One region of the Arthrobacter sp. BB-1 genome, then DNA from elsewhere that is predicted to be linked to it. Evidence: riboswitches for the same ligand, from Rfam matches in the RefSeq annotation. Region 1 holds a riboswitch; each other region holds the start of a gene.
What was found. A riboswitch is a leader RNA that binds a small molecule or an ion and turns the genes downstream of it on or off. The one in region 1 is predicted to bind cyclic di-AMP.
Positions count from the first base shown of each region.

Region 2: another riboswitch for cyclic di-AMP. It lies ahead of FHJ30_RS21580 (M23 family metallopeptidase); the one in region 1 lies ahead of FHJ30_RS21285 (hypothetical protein).
Region 3: another riboswitch for cyclic di-AMP. It lies ahead of FHJ30_RS03150 (M23 family metallopeptidase); the one in region 1 lies ahead of FHJ30_RS21285 (hypothetical protein).

Region 1 covers NZ_VDEV01000007.1:4,395-9,883, forward strand. The annotation lists gene FHJ30_RS04085 (phosphatase PAP2 family protein) at 1-303, shown strand, start outside; gene upp (uracil phosphoribosyltransferase) at 316-951, shown strand; gene FHJ30_RS04095 (glyoxalase superfamily protein) at 998-1,402, shown strand; gene FHJ30_RS21285 (hypothetical protein) at 1,399-2,112, opposite strand; cyclic di-AMP (ydaO/yuaA leader) riboswitch at 2,118-2,278, opposite strand; gene FHJ30_RS04105 (HAMP domain-containing sensor histidine kinase) at 2,374-3,903, opposite strand; gene FHJ30_RS04110 (response regulator transcription factor) at 3,911-4,651, opposite strand; gene FHJ30_RS04115 (winged helix-turn-helix domain-containing protein) at 5,388-5,489, shown strand, end outside.
Region 2 covers NZ_VDEV01000005.1:67,759-73,247, reverse strand. The annotation lists gene merA (mercury(II) reductase) at 1-415, opposite strand, end outside; gene FHJ30_RS03195 (TlpA disulfide reductase family protein) at 535-1,083, opposite strand; gene FHJ30_RS03190 (cytochrome c biogenesis protein CcdA) at 1,080-1,973, opposite strand; gene FHJ30_RS03185 (hypothetical protein) at 2,039-2,326, opposite strand; gene FHJ30_RS03180 (heavy metal-responsive transcriptional regulator) at 2,546-2,935, shown strand; gene FHJ30_RS03175 (thioredoxin-like domain-containing protein) at 2,960-3,409, opposite strand; gene FHJ30_RS03170 (hypothetical protein) at 3,529-3,849, opposite strand; cyclic di-AMP (ydaO/yuaA leader) riboswitch at 3,998-4,190, shown strand; gene FHJ30_RS21580 (M23 family metallopeptidase) at 4,194-5,072, shown strand; gene FHJ30_RS03160 (cytochrome c oxidase assembly protein) at 5,251-5,489, shown strand, end outside.
Region 3 covers NZ_VDEV01000005.1:59,918-65,406, reverse strand. The annotation lists gene FHJ30_RS03155 (FAD-dependent oxidoreductase) at 1-1,104, opposite strand, end outside; gene FHJ30_RS03150 (M23 family metallopeptidase) at 1,652-2,464, opposite strand; cyclic di-AMP (ydaO/yuaA leader) riboswitch at 2,469-2,659, opposite strand; gene FHJ30_RS03145 (DUF4396 domain-containing protein) at 3,619-4,392, shown strand; gene FHJ30_RS03140 (DUF305 domain-containing protein) at 4,515-5,204, shown strand; gene FHJ30_RS03135 (DUF3105 domain-containing protein) at 5,231-5,489, shown strand, end outside.

The DNA.
Region 1 (5,489 bases):
TTCCGGATCCTCTGGGCCAGGATCGCCGCAATCACGGCCGGCGCCATCTTTATCATCGCCATGGGCCTGAGCAGGGTTTTCCTGGGACACCACTGGCTGACCGATGTGATGGCCGGCTGGTTCCTTGGCCTCGCCTGGGTGTGCATGGTGATCCTGGCCCACCGGTTGTTCCACCTGATACGGCGCCGCGAGCACGCAGGCCCTGCGCCCACGTTTGAACGCCCCGTGGTGCGGGATGTAGTGGCCGACGCGGTGCACCATGACGGGCGGCACACCGACCGGGGCGAGGGTAATGCCGGGTGATAGTTTTGACCCATGCGCACTCTCGTTGTTGACCACCCGCTGGTCGCCCATAAGCTCACCGTCCTCCGGGACAAAAACACCCCGTCCCCGGTTTTCCGGCAGCTGACGGAGGAGCTGGTGACCCTCCTCGCCTACGAGGCCACCCGAGAGGTCCGCACCGAGCCCGTCACCATCGAAACCCCCGTCAGCACCACCGTGGGCACGGCGTTCACCAAACCCACTCCACTGGTGGTCCCCATCCTTCGCGCGGGACTGGGCATGCTGGAGGGCATGACCAAGCTGGTCCCAACCGCTGAAGTGGGCTTCCTGGGCATGGCCCGTGACGAGGAAACCCTGGACATCATCACCTACGCCGAGCGGCTCCCTGAGGATCTCACCGACCGGCAGATCTTCGTGCTGGATCCCATGCTTGCCACCGGCGGAACACTGCGCGAAGCCATCAAGTTCCTGTTCAAGCGCGGCGCCTCCGATGTCACGTGCATCTGCCTGCTCGCCGCGCCGGAAGGCCTGGCCAAGCTGGAGGAAGAACTCTCCGGCGCAAACGTCACCATTGTCCTGGCGTCCATCGACGAGAAGCTCAACGAAAAGTCCTACATCGTCCCCGGCCTCGGCGACGCCGGCGACCGGCTGTACGGCATCGCAGGCTAGGACTCAAGCCTTTCCCGCTTCCCAACACAAGGCTTAGCCTGTGCGCATGGACTGGAAACTGGAACTCGTTTTTGTGCCCGTGTCCGATGTGGACCGCGCCAAAGACTTCTACGTCAACAAAGTGGGCTTCAACGCAGATTTCGACGAGCGGCCCAGCGACTCCATCAGGTTCGTGCAGCTGACCCCGCCAGGGTCTGCCTGCTCCATCTGCATTGGGGAAGGGCTCACGGATGCGCCTCCCGGCACAGGCTCAAACCTGCAGCTCGTGGTCAATGACATCCAGGCCGCCCATGCGCAGCTGAAGGCCAACGGGGTGGAGGTCAGCGAAGTGGACGTGCAGGACTGGGGCCATTTTGTGTACTTCGCCGACCCTGACGGGAACCGGTGGGCGATCCAGTACATCCCGGGCCGGGACGTACTGGACCGCGAGGGGCAAGCTGCCTCGGTTTAGTACCAGTTATTGGCGTAGTGGAAGTTCAGTGCTCCACACGGGGACTGGTAGCGCTCCTGGATGTAGTCCAGGCCCCAGTTGATCTGCGTGCGGTAGTTGGTGAGGTAGTCGGCGCCGGCGCTGGCCATCTTCTCAGCCGGCAGGGACTGGACGATGCCGTAGGCGCCGCTGCTCGGGTTGGTGGCCGTGGTGGTCCAGTCCGATTCCTTGGTCCACAGGGTCTGCAGGCACTGCATCTGGTCTGGTGCCCAGCCATAGGAAGCCAGCTGACCGGCAGCGTACGCTTGGGCGCCTGCAGGATCGTTAACCGCGACGACGGGTGCCGGCTCGGGTGCCGGTTCGGGCGCCGGGGCAGGTGCCGGCTCGGGCGCAGGAGCTGGCGCGGGTTCCGCGGCCGGGGCTGGAGCCGGTTCGGCGGCCTGCGGGACAACGTTGATCGGTTCTGCCGGGGCGGCAGGCGCGGGGTTGGCACGGATTTCGCTCTGCTCCATGCTCAGCTTCGACTGGGCCTCCGAGGCCTGCGCTTCAGTGGCGGCCACGCGGGCGCTGGTGACAGTGGCCTGGCCCGCGGCGCCGACTCCAACGAGGAGGGCGCAGGACGCTGCCAGGATCGCGGCGCGCTGGCCGAAGGACGGGATTTTGCCTGCTGCGCGCGGGGCGCTGGCGTCGGAACCTGAAAGCGGGCGTGGTTTTACAAGGAACTTTGACATGATGGATCGCCTCTCACACCTGCGGAGTTAGCTGTCGGGTTCGGATGAGGGCATCCGGCCGCACGGATAAATCACGTGCAGGCTTAACCCCAAGGGCATTCAGTGCCCGGGACGGTGGGTCCCCCGCCTCTGCCGTTGCTCAAGAGGAATCCGGGAAGTGGCAGAGCTTGGCGTCAACCCGGGATATGCGGTCCGATCGCGGAACGCACCCCATCGACGGTACAGGAGTGCAGCACGAAAGTCACATTTTGGTAACGGGGATCACGACGACGGCGCGTCGCCTTGCGCCATTCCGCGCAACATGGGCAGCTGCAAGGTGAACTGCGTGCGGCCCGGTTGCGACGTTACCGTTACCCGTCCGCCGTGGGCCTCGACGATGGACTCGACGATGGACAACCCCAGGCCGCTGGTTCCCTCAGCGGCGGGGGCCCCGGCAACGTTGCCGGTGCCCGCGCGGGCCGCGTCTGCGCGGGCAAACCGCGCGAAGACGTGGTCCACGAACTCAGGCGGAATGCCGCCGCCGTCGTCCGTTACCGTCACCACCGCGGCGCCCTCCGGCGTTTTCCCCACGCCCGTGACCACCGTGGTGCCGGGAGGGGTGTGCTTGCGGGCGTTGGAGAGCAGGTTCATCAACACCTGCCGCAGCTGGGATGGATCCCCCTTGACCACCACCGGCTCGTCGGGAAGCTCCAGGCGCCAGGTGTGCCCGGGAGCCACGACTTTTTCGTCGCTGACGCCTTCCACCACCAGCTGGGTCAGGTCCACCTCGCTGAGCTTCAGCGGCTGGCCTTCATCAAGCCGCGCGAGCAGCAGGAGATCCTCCACCAAGGCGGTCATCCGTTCCGACTGGCTTTGGACCCGCGCCAGCGACTTCTCCCCGTCCGCAGTGAGATTTTCTGTCATCCTCATCAGCTCGGTGTAGCCGCGGATTGCGGTCAGCGGCGTGCGCAGCTCATGGGAAGCGTCGGCCACGAACTGCCGCACCTTGGTTTCGCTCTTCTGCCGCGCCTGCAACGCATTGGCAACGTTGTCCAGCATGAGGTTCAGTGCGTGCCCCACGCTGCCCACCTCAGTTCCGGGATTGGAGTTCGACGGCGGTACGCGTACAGCAAGTGCTACCTCACCGGCATCCAGCGGCAACTGTGAAACGCGCGTGGCCACCTCGGAGAGCTGCTCAAGGGGCTTCATGGTGCGGCGGATCAGGACCGTGCCCACGAGCCCGATCAGGAGCAACCCGCCCAGCGAGACAACCACGAAGGTCCAGACCAGGGACGTGAGCGTGCTCTCCTTGGCCGCCAGGGGAAGCCCGGTGACCAGGACGTCGCCGAAACTGGTTTTGACCGCGACCAGCCGGTAGTCGCCGTTTGAAAGCGTGCGGTCAATAGGCCGGGCGTCGGTGGCCAATGCCAGCAGGACCTGCTTGTCCTCCGTGGACAGCGCGGCGCGGGTGGTATCCGCTGCGAGGAAGCCAGCGCTGTTGACCTGGCCGTTGAGGATACGGGCGTTCAGCGTTCCCACGCTTTGGCCGCGGGAATCCAGGGGGTCCCTGCCATTGAAGCCGCCGGACGGAGGGCGGCCGGGATCGTTGGAGCGGGCTGCGGCCTGGCCCAGCTGCTCGTCCAGCTGGCGCGTGAGGAAAGCGTCCATGGAGGCATAGCTCACCACGCCCACTGCACCGCAGATGGCGACCAGCAGCGCCATGGCCAGGAGGATGAGCCGGGTCCGCAGATGCCAGGTGTTGGGCCTGAGCCACCTCCGGCGCTGCGGCTCCGCCGTCTGCACGGAGGTCATGGCGCGCCTACTCCGCCGGTTTGATGACGTACCCGGCGCCCCGAACGGTGTGGATCATGGGCGGCTGCACGGCATCCACTTTCTTGCGCAGGTAGGAAATGTAGAGCTCCACGATGTTTGCCTGTCCGCCGAAGTCGTAATTCCACACCCGGTCCAGGATCTGGGCCTTGCTGATGACGCGCTTGGGGTTTTCCATGAGGTAGCGCAGCAGCTCGAACTGGGTGGCCGTCAACTGGAGCTCCTCGCCCGCGCGGGTCACCTCCCGGGTGTCGACGTTGAGCACAAGGTCTCCCACCACCAGTTCGGCAGTGTCCATGGCCGCAACGCCGGACCGCTGGACCAGCCGGTGCAGCCGCAGCAGGACTTCCTCCATGCTGAACGGCTTGGTGACATAGTCGTCCCCGCCGGCAGCCAGGCCCACGATCCTGTCCTGGACAGCGTCCTTGGCAGTCAGGAAGAGCGCGGGGACCTCGGGCGCGAAGGCGCGGATCCGGCCCAGGACCTCGACGCCGTCGAACCCCGGAATCATGACGTCCAGGACCAGGACGTCGGGGCGGAAGTCCTTGGCCAGCTTTACCGCTGCGGGACCATCGGCGGCAACCGCCACTGACCAGCCCGCCATGCGCAGGCCCATGCTCATGAGTTCAGAGAGGCTGGGTTCGTCATCCACCACCAGCGCCCTGATGGGGGAGCCGTCCGGATGGGTGAGCTTGGGGAGGTTGTTTGTCATGGAGTGCGAAGTGGCCATGGAACAACTCTCCGATCATTGGTTTAAGCCCGGCTATGGCGTTCCTGTGCCCAAGCTGTGAATCCCAGCCTAGCGAGCTGAACGTCCGCAACGGCTGGTACCGCGGTGCTGCTGCCTTGTTTCGGCTGCCACCTTGCTGCCACCTTGCTGCCGCCTTGCTGCCGCTGCCGAATTGCCCGCCAGGCATTTGCAGACCCCTGCCGCCGGCTTCTGCTGCCCGTCCGTGGAAATTTTCTTGTCCGGAATTGGAGGCGGCTGGACACGCCAGCGGCGCGGTGAGTGGGATTTCCCTATCAGTCCGGGTGTTGAATATGTGGACGCCTGAGCGCTGTTCCGTCGAATATCATTCTGCAGTCCGGCCATGTTGGCGGCTGGTAACGGATAACAAGCGTTATTTTTGCGGCTATGCCAGAATCGTGATCTGCGGCACATTAGCCCAATTCGTCTCATAATGCGGACGATCCGGTCCATTGTTACTTGCAAGTTGTCATTGTTACGCTGCACACTTCCAATGTGAACAAGAACTCAACAGCACCTGCAGCCGCAGAATATTGGCCCAGCACATCCGCTGCTGCCGACATGCGCTGTTGTCGAATGCACGCCTGACCTTCCCACCCTCCGAAGTTCTTAGGCATTCGCCCCCAGCCCAGCGTCGGGCGCCCCTCCCCAGTTCGCATTGCGGGGAAACCCAGCATTCGGGCCGTGATGACGGCCATTCACATTGAGGTAAGCAAACATGACAGTTGCATCCGGATACGTCCACATCTCCGTCCGTAACGCCGCCAAGGCGGGCCAGGCCTCCGGCCTCCGCCCCGGTTTCGGCCCCCGCCCTGCCCTT
Region 2 (5,489 bases), on a different contig from region 1:
CGCCGTCAGGTCCGGTGACTTCCAGGACCGGTTCCTCCGGGGTGCCGGCGAAAACCGCGGTCCCCTGACGCAGGTCCCACCCGTAGTCGGCGGCCAGATCCACGTATTTATCCGAACGCATTCCTTCGACCAGGGACCGTTTCCCATCAATGAGTGCCCTCATGTCCACGGGGGCCGCCGTGGTGCTGATTCCGGGGAACCTTCCGGTAGCATCCACGGCGACATGGCGGGCTTCTGCGGCGGCCAGCAGGGCTTTGGAGGGAATGCACCCGGTGTTCACGCAGGTCCCGCCTACCGTGGAGCGTTCGATCATCACGACCCGCTTGCCCAGCTTGGTGGCACGGATGGCGGCGGCGAAGGCGCCGCCTCCGGAACCGATCACGGCCAAATCAAAATCCGGTGCTGCCTCAGGCATGAATCCTCCATCAAGTCTTGGATGAACACCCGGGGGTGTTCTTCTGATGCGTGCTGTCCCCAGTCTGCACCTTCCCCTGCACAGGAAGGTCAAGAGCGGGAGCGACGAGTCGGGTGTTGCTACGGAAGGGCTGTGTTAAGAAATTCCCTCAGGGCATCGGCCTTCATGGGCCGGGAGTCGGCCCGGGCCAGGATGTCGCCGTCAGGTGCGACGACGACGGTGCTGTCCAGGGATGTGACCGCGTACTTTTGGGTGAGCTCTCCGGTCTGGTCGACAACGAAGGGGTAACCGGGAATACCGGCCAGTTCACGGAACTGGTCCACCTGGGTTTTTGTGTTCTCCGGCGTCACGTCCACGGCTACGAAGTCGGCCTTGTCGGCATATTCCTGTTCCATTTCCTTCATTGCTTTTGCCTGCGGAACGCAGGTATAGCACCAGCTCGCCATGAAGAACAGCACTGTCGGGCGGGTGGAGGGGACGGTGAGGGCCTTTCCGTCTACGGACGTGATCTCGATCCTGTCCACAGTGTTTCCGCCCGCTGGCCCGGCGGCCGGGGCGGTTTCGCTCCCGCGGTTCAGTGCTGTGAGGGAAAGGATCAGGATGAGCGCCGCGGCGGCTATGACGGCAGTAATGGTGAAGATGCGCCGGTTGTTTCTGGTCGTTGTCATGGGTTTCCTTGCTGGTTGTTGCGCCCTGGCGCCGTGTCGGGAAGAAGGGGTTCCGGGCCGCAGCACGATTCGGGGCTGTCGCTGCTCTCAGCCCCCTCCGCGGGTTCGCTGTTGTCTCGTGCCTTGCTGTCCCGGCGGCGCCGCAGGGACAGGGCGACGGCGGTGAGGACGGCGGCCACCGCGGTGAGGGTGATGATCGGCCAGTTGCCGGAGATGAAACCGGACAGCGCTGTGCTGGCTTCGGTGACTGCCCCGCTCATGATCCCCCCGGCCTGGCCGCCTGACAGGGCCGGCACCCAGTAGAGCAGCAGGTAGATGCCCGCAAGGATGAGCGCGGCTCCGCCGAGACGGTTAACAAAAGGCAGGAGCCTTCGTACGTGGCGTGCCAGGGCGTCCCGCGCCACCGCTGCACCGAGGGACAAAAGGACCAGCACCACCGAGGAGCCCAGGGCGTAGGCGGCGAAGACCGCCAGCAGCCCGGCCAGGCTCCCGGTGGACACGGCTTGGGCGACGACAGCGAGCAGCAGGGCCAGGCTGCAGGAGAGTGCAGCCACCGCATACGCCACCCCGTAGCCAAAGACCGCCCTGAGCCCTGAACCGGTACCGTCCGTTTTAAGAAACCGGGGCAGGTTCAACTTCGTCCCGGGCAACTGCAAACCGAACACCATGCCAAGGCCGGCAACCACAATAACCGCTCCGATCAACGCCGCCGCCCAGGGCAGCGCCGACGCAACCGACCGCAGACCCACAGCGGCGAGCAGGCCGGCCGTCACAAAGACAGCGGCGAAACCGGCGCTGAGGGTAACCCCGGCCCGAAGACCGGCAAGCAGCGGCCGCCGTCCCGCACCGGGGCCGGAACCAATGAAGTACGCCAGATAGGTTGGCAGCATCGCGAAACCGCAAGGATTCACCGTGGCCAGCATCCCGGTCAGAAACGCCAGACCCAAAACCCCCGTCATGCCCGCAACCCCGCATCCCTAGCAGGAGCGCCTGGCCGGGACTGCTCCGAGCCGTTCCGGCGTTGCGCCTGCGTGAGCAGGACCGCCGCGGTAAGGGCTGCGGCGGCAATGATCCAGAGGTTGCCTGCTATCGGCGCGGCTGCGGCGAAAACACTGGTTGCACCTGCAAGAACCGGTATCCCGCAGCACACCAGCGCAACCATCACAACACCAAGGGAGGACAACAGGGCCCCCGCCGCAAGCACCAGGCCCGGGCGCTCCCGGCCCTTCGCTTTTATTGACATGATCATCCTTCCTATGTCCGGCTCTTGTCCGGGGTCCCGACAGGAGACCGAACGCGAAAACCGGACAGCCAGTATTCCGTCTCAACCCATCATCGACATTCCACTGCGGGGGAAGGTCAAGCTGGCGACGGGACCTGGTGGTTTGCCGGTGCCCACGCGGAACGTTCCAGTACGATGGAAGGGTTATGTGCGTGTTCGGAACGAAATTAGGGACCCGGAATGCGAATCGGTGAAGCTGCTGACGCTGTCGGCATGACAACGAAGACGATCAGGTTCTATGAGGACCGGGGCCTGCTCCCGCCGGCGGAGCGCTCCGCGAACGGCTACCGCGATTACTCGCACGACACTCTCAGCCGCCTCGAATTCATCCGCCGCAGCCAGATCGCCGGCCTGACCCTGGCGCAGATCCAGGGCATTCTGCGGATCCGCGATGACGGCATCACGCCGTGCACCCACGTACGGGACGTCCTGGGGAAACAACTGCAGGACCTGGACCGGAAAATCGCAGAACTCACCGCGCTGCGGGTGACCGTGGCCGAACAATATGCCACCGCCGAGGCGGCCGACCCTCAGCGCTGCGACGCTGAACAAATCTGCAGTTACATCTGACCGCCCGTGGGTGAAGCGCTTCGCCTAGTCGGCTCCCGCCGCGGCCAGTGCCGTGCGCAGTTCAGCAGCGTCTGGCTCCACCGCCCGGAAGACCTCCGTGCCGGCGGCGTCCAGGACCACAGCGGTGCTTACCTGGTTTATCCCGTAGGCGGTAATGAGCCGTGTATCGGTATCAGAGGCAAAGGCCAGGGATGACGCCCCGTTCCCGGCCAGGAATTCCTTGATTTCGTCGGCCGTTTCGTAGGGCGCGATGTCCACGGCAACATAGTTCACGGCAGCAGGAGAACTTCGCTGGACCTCGGCGAGCATCCGGGTTCCCGGTCCGCAGGCGCCGCACTCAATGGAGAAGAAAAAGAGCACGCTCGGCTTCGATCCCGGCACCGGCACCTGTTCCCCCTGGCTTGTCGCAGCGGTAAACCCGGCTGCTGCCGCCGGCCCCTCCCCGTGGTCCGTCTGCGGTGCATAGGACGGCATGAACGACACGAACAGGGTTACGGCTGCGGCACCGGCAAGCAGCAGTGCCAGGAAACTCCGCCATGAAGGCCACCTCCACGGCGCCCGACCCCCGGCCCTGTTGCCAGGGTGACTCTCGATCACCGGCCGCCGGTGGGCTGCGAGGCCCTGCCTGCGTTGCGATCCTGGTTAGACGCGGAGGCAGCGGCGGGTGCGCAGCAGTCATTCATCCCACCCGACGCACCCGGCCGGCGGCGCCGGAGCGCCCAGAGCAGTACAACCGCAGCCAGGGCCACAGCGCCAAGGATGACCCACGGATTACCCAGGAATGAGCCGGCCGCACCCAGTGCTCCGGCCGCAATCAGCAGCGGCAGCCCGCAGCACAGCACATGCAGCAGGACAAAGCCGCCCACGGCCAGCAGCCCTGTCCGGCTGTTCTGGCCCTTGGAAGTAGATGACACAGTCGTTCCTTTCAACGCTCGGCCATACGGGGTGGGAGCGGGTGATTGGTGATCAGGCTCGTCCCAGTATTGACCTTCCTCCATAGTGGAAGGTCAATACTGGTGAGGAAATGCCATCAAGAGGGTGTTTCCCGGGCGGCGCGTCGAACTCTGCCAGCTGCCGGGCCCATTCAAGTTCACCTGGCAGAGGTGGGGAACCCATCAACGACGGCCCTTCGGCCGTCTTGGGGTGAAGCCCCTGAACCGCTGTGCAGCCATCAAGGTGCACGCGGACAGGGGCCGGGTTATTGTTCCTGACCCGAATCCGACAGCTAACCCCGCAGGCGCCGGCAGAAGGACATTTTGTGAACATCCACACCCCTGCGGGGTACTCCCCTGTGCCCGGTGCACACCCGCCAGCAACGGCAAGGCCCGCCAGTGGGCGGCGCCGCGCCGCGCCCCCACTTCAGGGCAGGCGCCGTACTGACCCGTCCGCTGACGGGTCATCACGCCACCGCGGACGCAAGGCCGCGCTGGCAGTCATCGCCTCCGGCGTGGCCCTGACAGCGTCCCTGGCCTCCGCACACGCGGTCGCCCCGCAGGCCTCCACCGGCACCGAACTGCAGGCAGCAGGAAGTTCAGCGCTGACTGCATCTGCGCCCGTGACTGCCGCAGCCGATGCGCAGCTGGACTTCGGTCGTACGGAGGTGACCACCAGCCCGGCGCCCCCGGTCCCCGCCAACCCGGGGCCCGCCGTTGCGCCGAAGGAGACGCCTGCCGCAGAAGCCCCATCCCCCCAAGCGGTAGAGGCATCCAAAGCGCAGACTTCCGGACAGCGGGTTCCACCGGCGGGAGCCAGGCTCAGCTCCCCCGTACTAAATCCGGTGACCAATTCACCGTTCGGATACAGGGCCAATCCCCTGACCGGCTTGGGTGGTGAACTGCACACGGGCCAGGATTTCGCCGCCGGCTGCGGCACGGAAGTCTTAAGCGCCGGCAAGGGGACTGTCATCGAAGCCGGATTCAGCCCTTACGGCGGCGGCAACCGTATTGTCATCGACCATGGGAACGGCCTCCAAACCACCTACAACCACCTCGAAACGATCGGTGTACGGATAAACCAGGCCGTTGAAACCGGGGTGCGGATCGGGATTGCCGGCACAACCGGAAACTCCACCGGCTGCCACCTTCACTTCGAAGTCATTGTTAACGGCCAGACGGTCGATCCCTCAGCCTGGCTTTAACAAGGCCTCCGGCAGCGACTCTTTCCGGTTCTGTTCATGCCGGCACGCAGTGGCCCTTCCCGGCCCCCAAGACCCGACGGCTGTCGGGCCTCTGCGCGCGTGCAGGCCCCTTCCCATGCGGGTCGGGCCCTGACCGGCGGCACCGGAGAAATGCACTCGCCCGGAAGGTACGGAAAGAATGGAAGGAATGAAGGTGGCGTTGCGCAAGAGGCCTCCCGGCCCGGTGACAGCGGCGTGGACTGCAGGCGGTCTAGCCGCGGCCGTCCTGACGGCCCTGGCCGGTGTGTCCTACTCCGGCGCAGGCCAGGAACGTTTGCTGTCGGACCCCGGGGCAATCGTGCGCTGGGGCCTGCCACCGGTTCTTGCCCTGCATCACCTCGCATTGGCCGCCGTCGCCGGCGCTCTGATCTTCGCGGC
Region 3 (5,489 bases), on a different contig from region 1:
TGACTCACCAGCGAGCTGCTCTACCAGCCGCGTGGCGTCCTCGGCGCAACCCCAGGAAAGAGTTACTCCGGCCCCGCCGTGGCCATAGTTGTGGACGATGCGGCTGCCCGGTTCGGCTTCCAGCCGAATGCTGTGAGTTCGGAAGGGGCGCAACCCGGCGCGCACCGGTTCGAACTCATCAATCTCCGCCTGGGCAAGCACCGGGAAGAAATCGATGCAGCGACGGAGCATGTCCCGGACCGGCTGATAGTTATCCAAGTCAATGTCGAGGCCCCACTCGTCTGGCTCCACCAGCCCCCCCAGCAGCAGCCGGTCCTCTCCCTTTGGGACAATAAAGATCATGTCCTGCTCATCCGTGTCCGCGTCGTTGGCCACAGCGTGAACGCTGGTGATCCGCGGCATCTTCGTCCCGTCGTTGCGGACGCGGATCAGCGCTCCGCGGTGGGGCGACAAGGCGGTGTCGCCGGCTAGCTCGATGGAGCCTAGTCCAGAGCAGTTCACAATCACCTCCACGCCGAACTTTTCCCGGAGCTCCTGCTCGTGTTCACGCAGGTCGTCCGAGACCCTGTGGGGGACCAGTCGACAGCCGGCATTCAGGGCTTCCCCTTGTAGCCAGGACATGTACTTTTCGGTGTCCACCACCGGGGCGAGGTAGGAATAAGCGTCCTGCACACCAGCCTCAGGGCTCACTCCGCCAACGTCCGCCAGCGCCGGATCGTGAACAAAACCGGGGACGTGGCGAGCGATATCATGCATCTTCGCTAACTCAGCCGGGCGGGAGGCGATCGGGTAACGGAAGTAGAAGACAGCTGGCCGGATGAACACTCCGGTTTCCTGGGGCCGTGCGGCCAGCGCCTGGAATTGCTCGTAGGAGGCCATGGCCCATGCCTTGGATTTCTCCAGCAGGATCTCGTCATGATGACGTCCACATACCGAGGGGGGCCACTCCCAGACCGCCCCGGCAGCGGTCGAGGTGACTTCCGGAGCGAAACTCTCGGCGACCACCGTAACGTTCCAGCCTCGCCTCCGCAGGGACAACGCCGTCGTTAGCCCGATCACACCAGCCCCGATCACTAGGGCTCGTCGTCCGTGATTTTCCACCATCTCTTGCCACCTCACTGTCGTTGATTCTCCGAGCGTCATCAAAAGGTACTACTATGCTACATAGTAGTACGCACGGAAGCTACCGATGGTCGGCTGGGATGTTGCTGCGGTCAAATGAGAGAGTGGTGCACTCAACCTGAGTGCTCCAGCCTGTCGAGAGGCCGGAATTAGGTTTCGGCTGTTTATCGGTCGACGGGCACATGTAACTATCGGTCCTCGGCACCTATGGTGTTCCATCAGGCCGGGGCTGCCACCTTTGCGGATTGCCGAGAAGCCGGATGCGGACCTTGAAAACAGAATCCTTAGCATGCTTATTGGGGCTAACAGTCCCTTGGAGAATTGCAGAGCGGCACCCCGATGCGACCCCTCGTCCTGGGTGTCGTTTGTCGGCCCTTTAGCAGCCCGTCCCTTCCGGCTGAACGGCTCATGTGCGTCCGTACAACGGTGGACCGTGCTGGGCATAAGCGGGTCAGCGTCAGCATCTGTGCTGCGATCGATGCGCTGGGCTGGCCGCCACCCGCAGCGAGAACATTCCTTCCGGTGCCGGTTACATCCAGCCCTGGGGGTTGACGGTTTGGCCGTTGAAGAGCACCTCGAAGTGCAGGTGGCAGCCGGTGGAGGCTCCCGTAGTGCCGGTCGCGGCCAGGCGCTGGCCGGCGGTGACGATACCGCCCACGCTCGTCTCAATGGAGGCGAGGTGGTTGTAAGTGCTTTGCAGGCCGTTGCCGTGGTCAACCACGATCCTGTTTCCTCCCCCGTAGGCGGACCAGCCTGCCTCGACCACGGTTCCGGCGCCAGCAGCGAACACGGCAGTCTGGCAGGCGGCCACCAGGTCAAGGCCCGTATGCATTTCCCCGGAACCTCCGGTTATCGGGCTGGTCCGAAGACCGAACGGTGAAGACACTGACATGCTCGACAGCGGCGCGGCGAGCCGGGCGGCAGCAACCTTAGCAACAGGCGCTGGGGCAGCTGTAGCGGCAGGCGCAGATGAGGCAGGGGCGGTTGGCAGGGTGGAGCCTGTAGGCGTTGGTTTTTCGGGTGCGGGGGCGGGGGTGGTCTCTACGTTCGACCGGTCGAAGGTGATGGCTGCTTCAGGGGAAGCTTGGACGATGGGGCCCGTGACGATGGACTGCGTGGCCGGGGCGGCCACCGTTGGGGCGCTGGTGGTTCCGCCATGGGCTGCGGTGATTCCGGCCCCGATCAGGACAGCTGCGCTGATGGTGGCAACAGCGGGAAGGTGCTTGTGCCCCCCTGCTGAGCTTTGAGCGGTGCGGACGGCTTTACGGATGGCGCCGGATGCGGAGCGGAAGGTATTAGTCGGACCGGTCTGACGGCGCCGGCCATGGATTGAGGAGGGCATGGGGGGATCCTTTCAGCGCCTGCGAAGTTAGCTGTCGGGTTCGGACCAAGGAGTCAGGCCCTGCCGGCACCCTTAGTCCCGCATTAGTAGCGGACGAGGGTATCGGCTTCACCCCAAGGCAGCGGTCTGCCAAAGATGGGTTCTCCGCCCCCGCCGGTAAGAATCGTAATCTGAGGCCGTCGGCGGGGCTGGGCGTCCGGCTCAAAAGCACTAGTACAGAAGTGCCTGTATCAACTTACCCGGTAATTCTGGATTGTTATAATTTCGTGATGTCCCAACGCTGGCAAAAGGTATTGAACGCATGCTGCTTTTGCGCGACTTTCTACATCAAGAGATAGCGCGGTTCGCCTGCGTAACAGGCCCGGGGTTTTCGGCAGAAGTGCAAGACGGCGAGAAGGCTACGCCTGAGATCAGGGCCCATCGGGCTTGAGAAGGCGACTTGCTCCGCCCGGGAACTTTGGTAAGCGGATATGCCCACGGCTACTATGTGTAATCGTAGTCAGCCTACTATGTCAAATCGTAGATACGCTACTATGGCGAATCGTAACTAGGCTACTATGTCGGATAGTAACTATCGAAAGGATGAATGATGTTGATACGTACTTCCGTCTTGGCCGTAGTTGCGGCTGCATTTGCCGCAGGGGCCGTCGTCGCGGTACCCGCGGTTGCCACAGAAACCCCGCGTCCAGCAGCAGTTGCTTCCGAAGAGGGCAACCCCGGCATGGATCGCATGCGCGAACTTATGGCCGAAGGCAACCCCGGCATGGATCGCATGCACGAACTTGTGGGCCCCGCCGATACCTCTGAACGAAAATGACCATGAGTTAGGCCTTGGATGCAGAGCCCCGACTGTCCTTACATGATGAGAGACAAAAAGGTTGCTTCGCCCCGTCACCGAACGCGCCACGTTTTGACTAGCAGGACAACGCGGCGCAGTTCCTTGAAATGCCCCTGAGCTGCGCATAGAAGCGCAGCGCGGAGAGACGAGCTAGGGGTTTTCTGCCTCCTATGTACGATAGTATTGCCTTCTCCTATGCGCGATAGTAGTCCCTTCGGCGTGTTGTCCCTGGGACGGCGGCGCAGGGCTTTTGGCAATAGGAAAGCATCTACCCAACCTGCGGCACCACCACTGACCATGAACGCGAAGGAACTGCATGAGTATTTACAACGACGCCACAGACATGACCGACATGGCGAGCATGGAATCGGCCATTCCCCAGTGGCTGACCCCCGTCGCCTGGTTTTTTGTCGCCCTGGGTATTCTCTCGGCGGTGGTCGTTCTTTATGACATTTACGTGCGGCGTTATCGTCAGAGCGAACGCACGATGGAGGTGGTGTGGCCAATAACCGCCCTGTACCTCGGACCCTTCGCTTTGTGGGCTTACTACCGCCTCGGCCGCGCAGGCAGCCCGAAGTGGCGGCAGGAAAGCGGTGCTGTTCCTGAACAGCGCCTGTCGTCGAAGGCGCTGACCGGTGGAACACCTGGTGGAGCAGCGGCCACGGTGGCCCACTTCATTGGCGTTCCGTTGGTGATCGCCAGCGGTCTTACCATCGCCGGAACGAACCTGTGGGTACTGATCATCTTCATTGCCCTGCTTGCGACCGCCTTATTGTTCCTTTTCGAACGTTTCGCCTCCCCCGTCTGGAAAAGCGGGACTGGGTCCGGGAAAAGAGCAGGTGCTGCCTTCCTGGCCGCGGCGGTAACAGTGCTGGCCTTTGACATCGGAATGGGTGGATGGATGATTTTCCTGCACTTCGGAATGCTCATGCCCGCGCCCACCGACGTGACTTTCATTTTCCTGATGCAAATCGGAAACATCTTAGGATTCGCTACCGCCTACCCGGCCGTTCGGTGGCTGATTCAGCGGGGAATCAAGGAACCGGCTCGTGAGGCCGCCGTTCCCGCCTTCACCGGACGCGGTAACTGACCGGACATCAATGGGTGTGTCCTCGCGTGCTAGCTAGCATGGAGACGGGCCTTGGAGATTCGTTCACGGTCCGTACCTCGTGACAAGCGTCTTAGCAGGCGTTGATACAAGAAGGATTTCCAATGTCGCTTCCATCCGCAGACCCGCCCGAGGCCACGGAGCAGGTTATTCCTCGGCTCCGGGCGGGTTATCTGTGGCTTGGTTTCTTTGGTGTTGTTGTCCTCACTGCGTTGATTTTTTTCGCTATCGGCTGGTCGTCCGCCACGCCACGGCCTGTATCGGATACGGGCGCGGACGCCGGGTTTGCCAGGGACATGCAGGCACACCACGCGCAGGCGGTCGAGATGGCCCTGTTGATCCGTGACAAGTCCAGTAACGAGGAGATCCGGGCCGTCGCTTACGACGTTGCCACCAGCCAGCAGCACCAGAAGGGTCAGATGTATGCCTGGCTGCAGGACTGGGGGCTGTCGCAGGCACGCTCGATCGCGCCCATGGCGTGGATGGAGTCAGAAGCCGGCGGTCATGGAAGCGGTTCGTCGCATGCGGGGCAGAGTGGTGCAGGCAGCGCTGAGAGCGCGATGGAGGGCATGGCCACCCCTGAGCAGATGCGGGCGCTGCGCGGGTCCACCGGCGCCGAGGCGGACCGGCTCTTCACTGACCTGATGATCCGTCACCATCAAGGTGGCGTGGCCATGGCCGCTGCCGGAGTACGCCTGGCCGAGACCTCCACGGTACGGAATTTCGCGGCCCTGATTATGGACGCCCAGACCGCGGAAATCACCGCCCTGCAAGAGCTGCGCCGCAGCCTCTGACCGCCCTAAGGAAAGCGAGAACAAAGATGCCGTCACCCAGGATGAGCGCTGAGGAACGAAAAGCCCTTGTCAAGGCAATGCGGACCAAACACCGCGCGGCCGATCGGCGCAAGGCTTGGTTGATCTACGGCACCGGCGGCGCCGTCATCACCTCGATCATCGCTGCCACGGCCTTCGTCGTCGTAGGAGAAGTCCAGAAACAGGAGACGGTTAAGGCTGAGGCCGCCCGGCCAATCGACGGCGTCCAGGAGTTCGCCGACCAGTCCAGAAACCACGTCTCGGGGT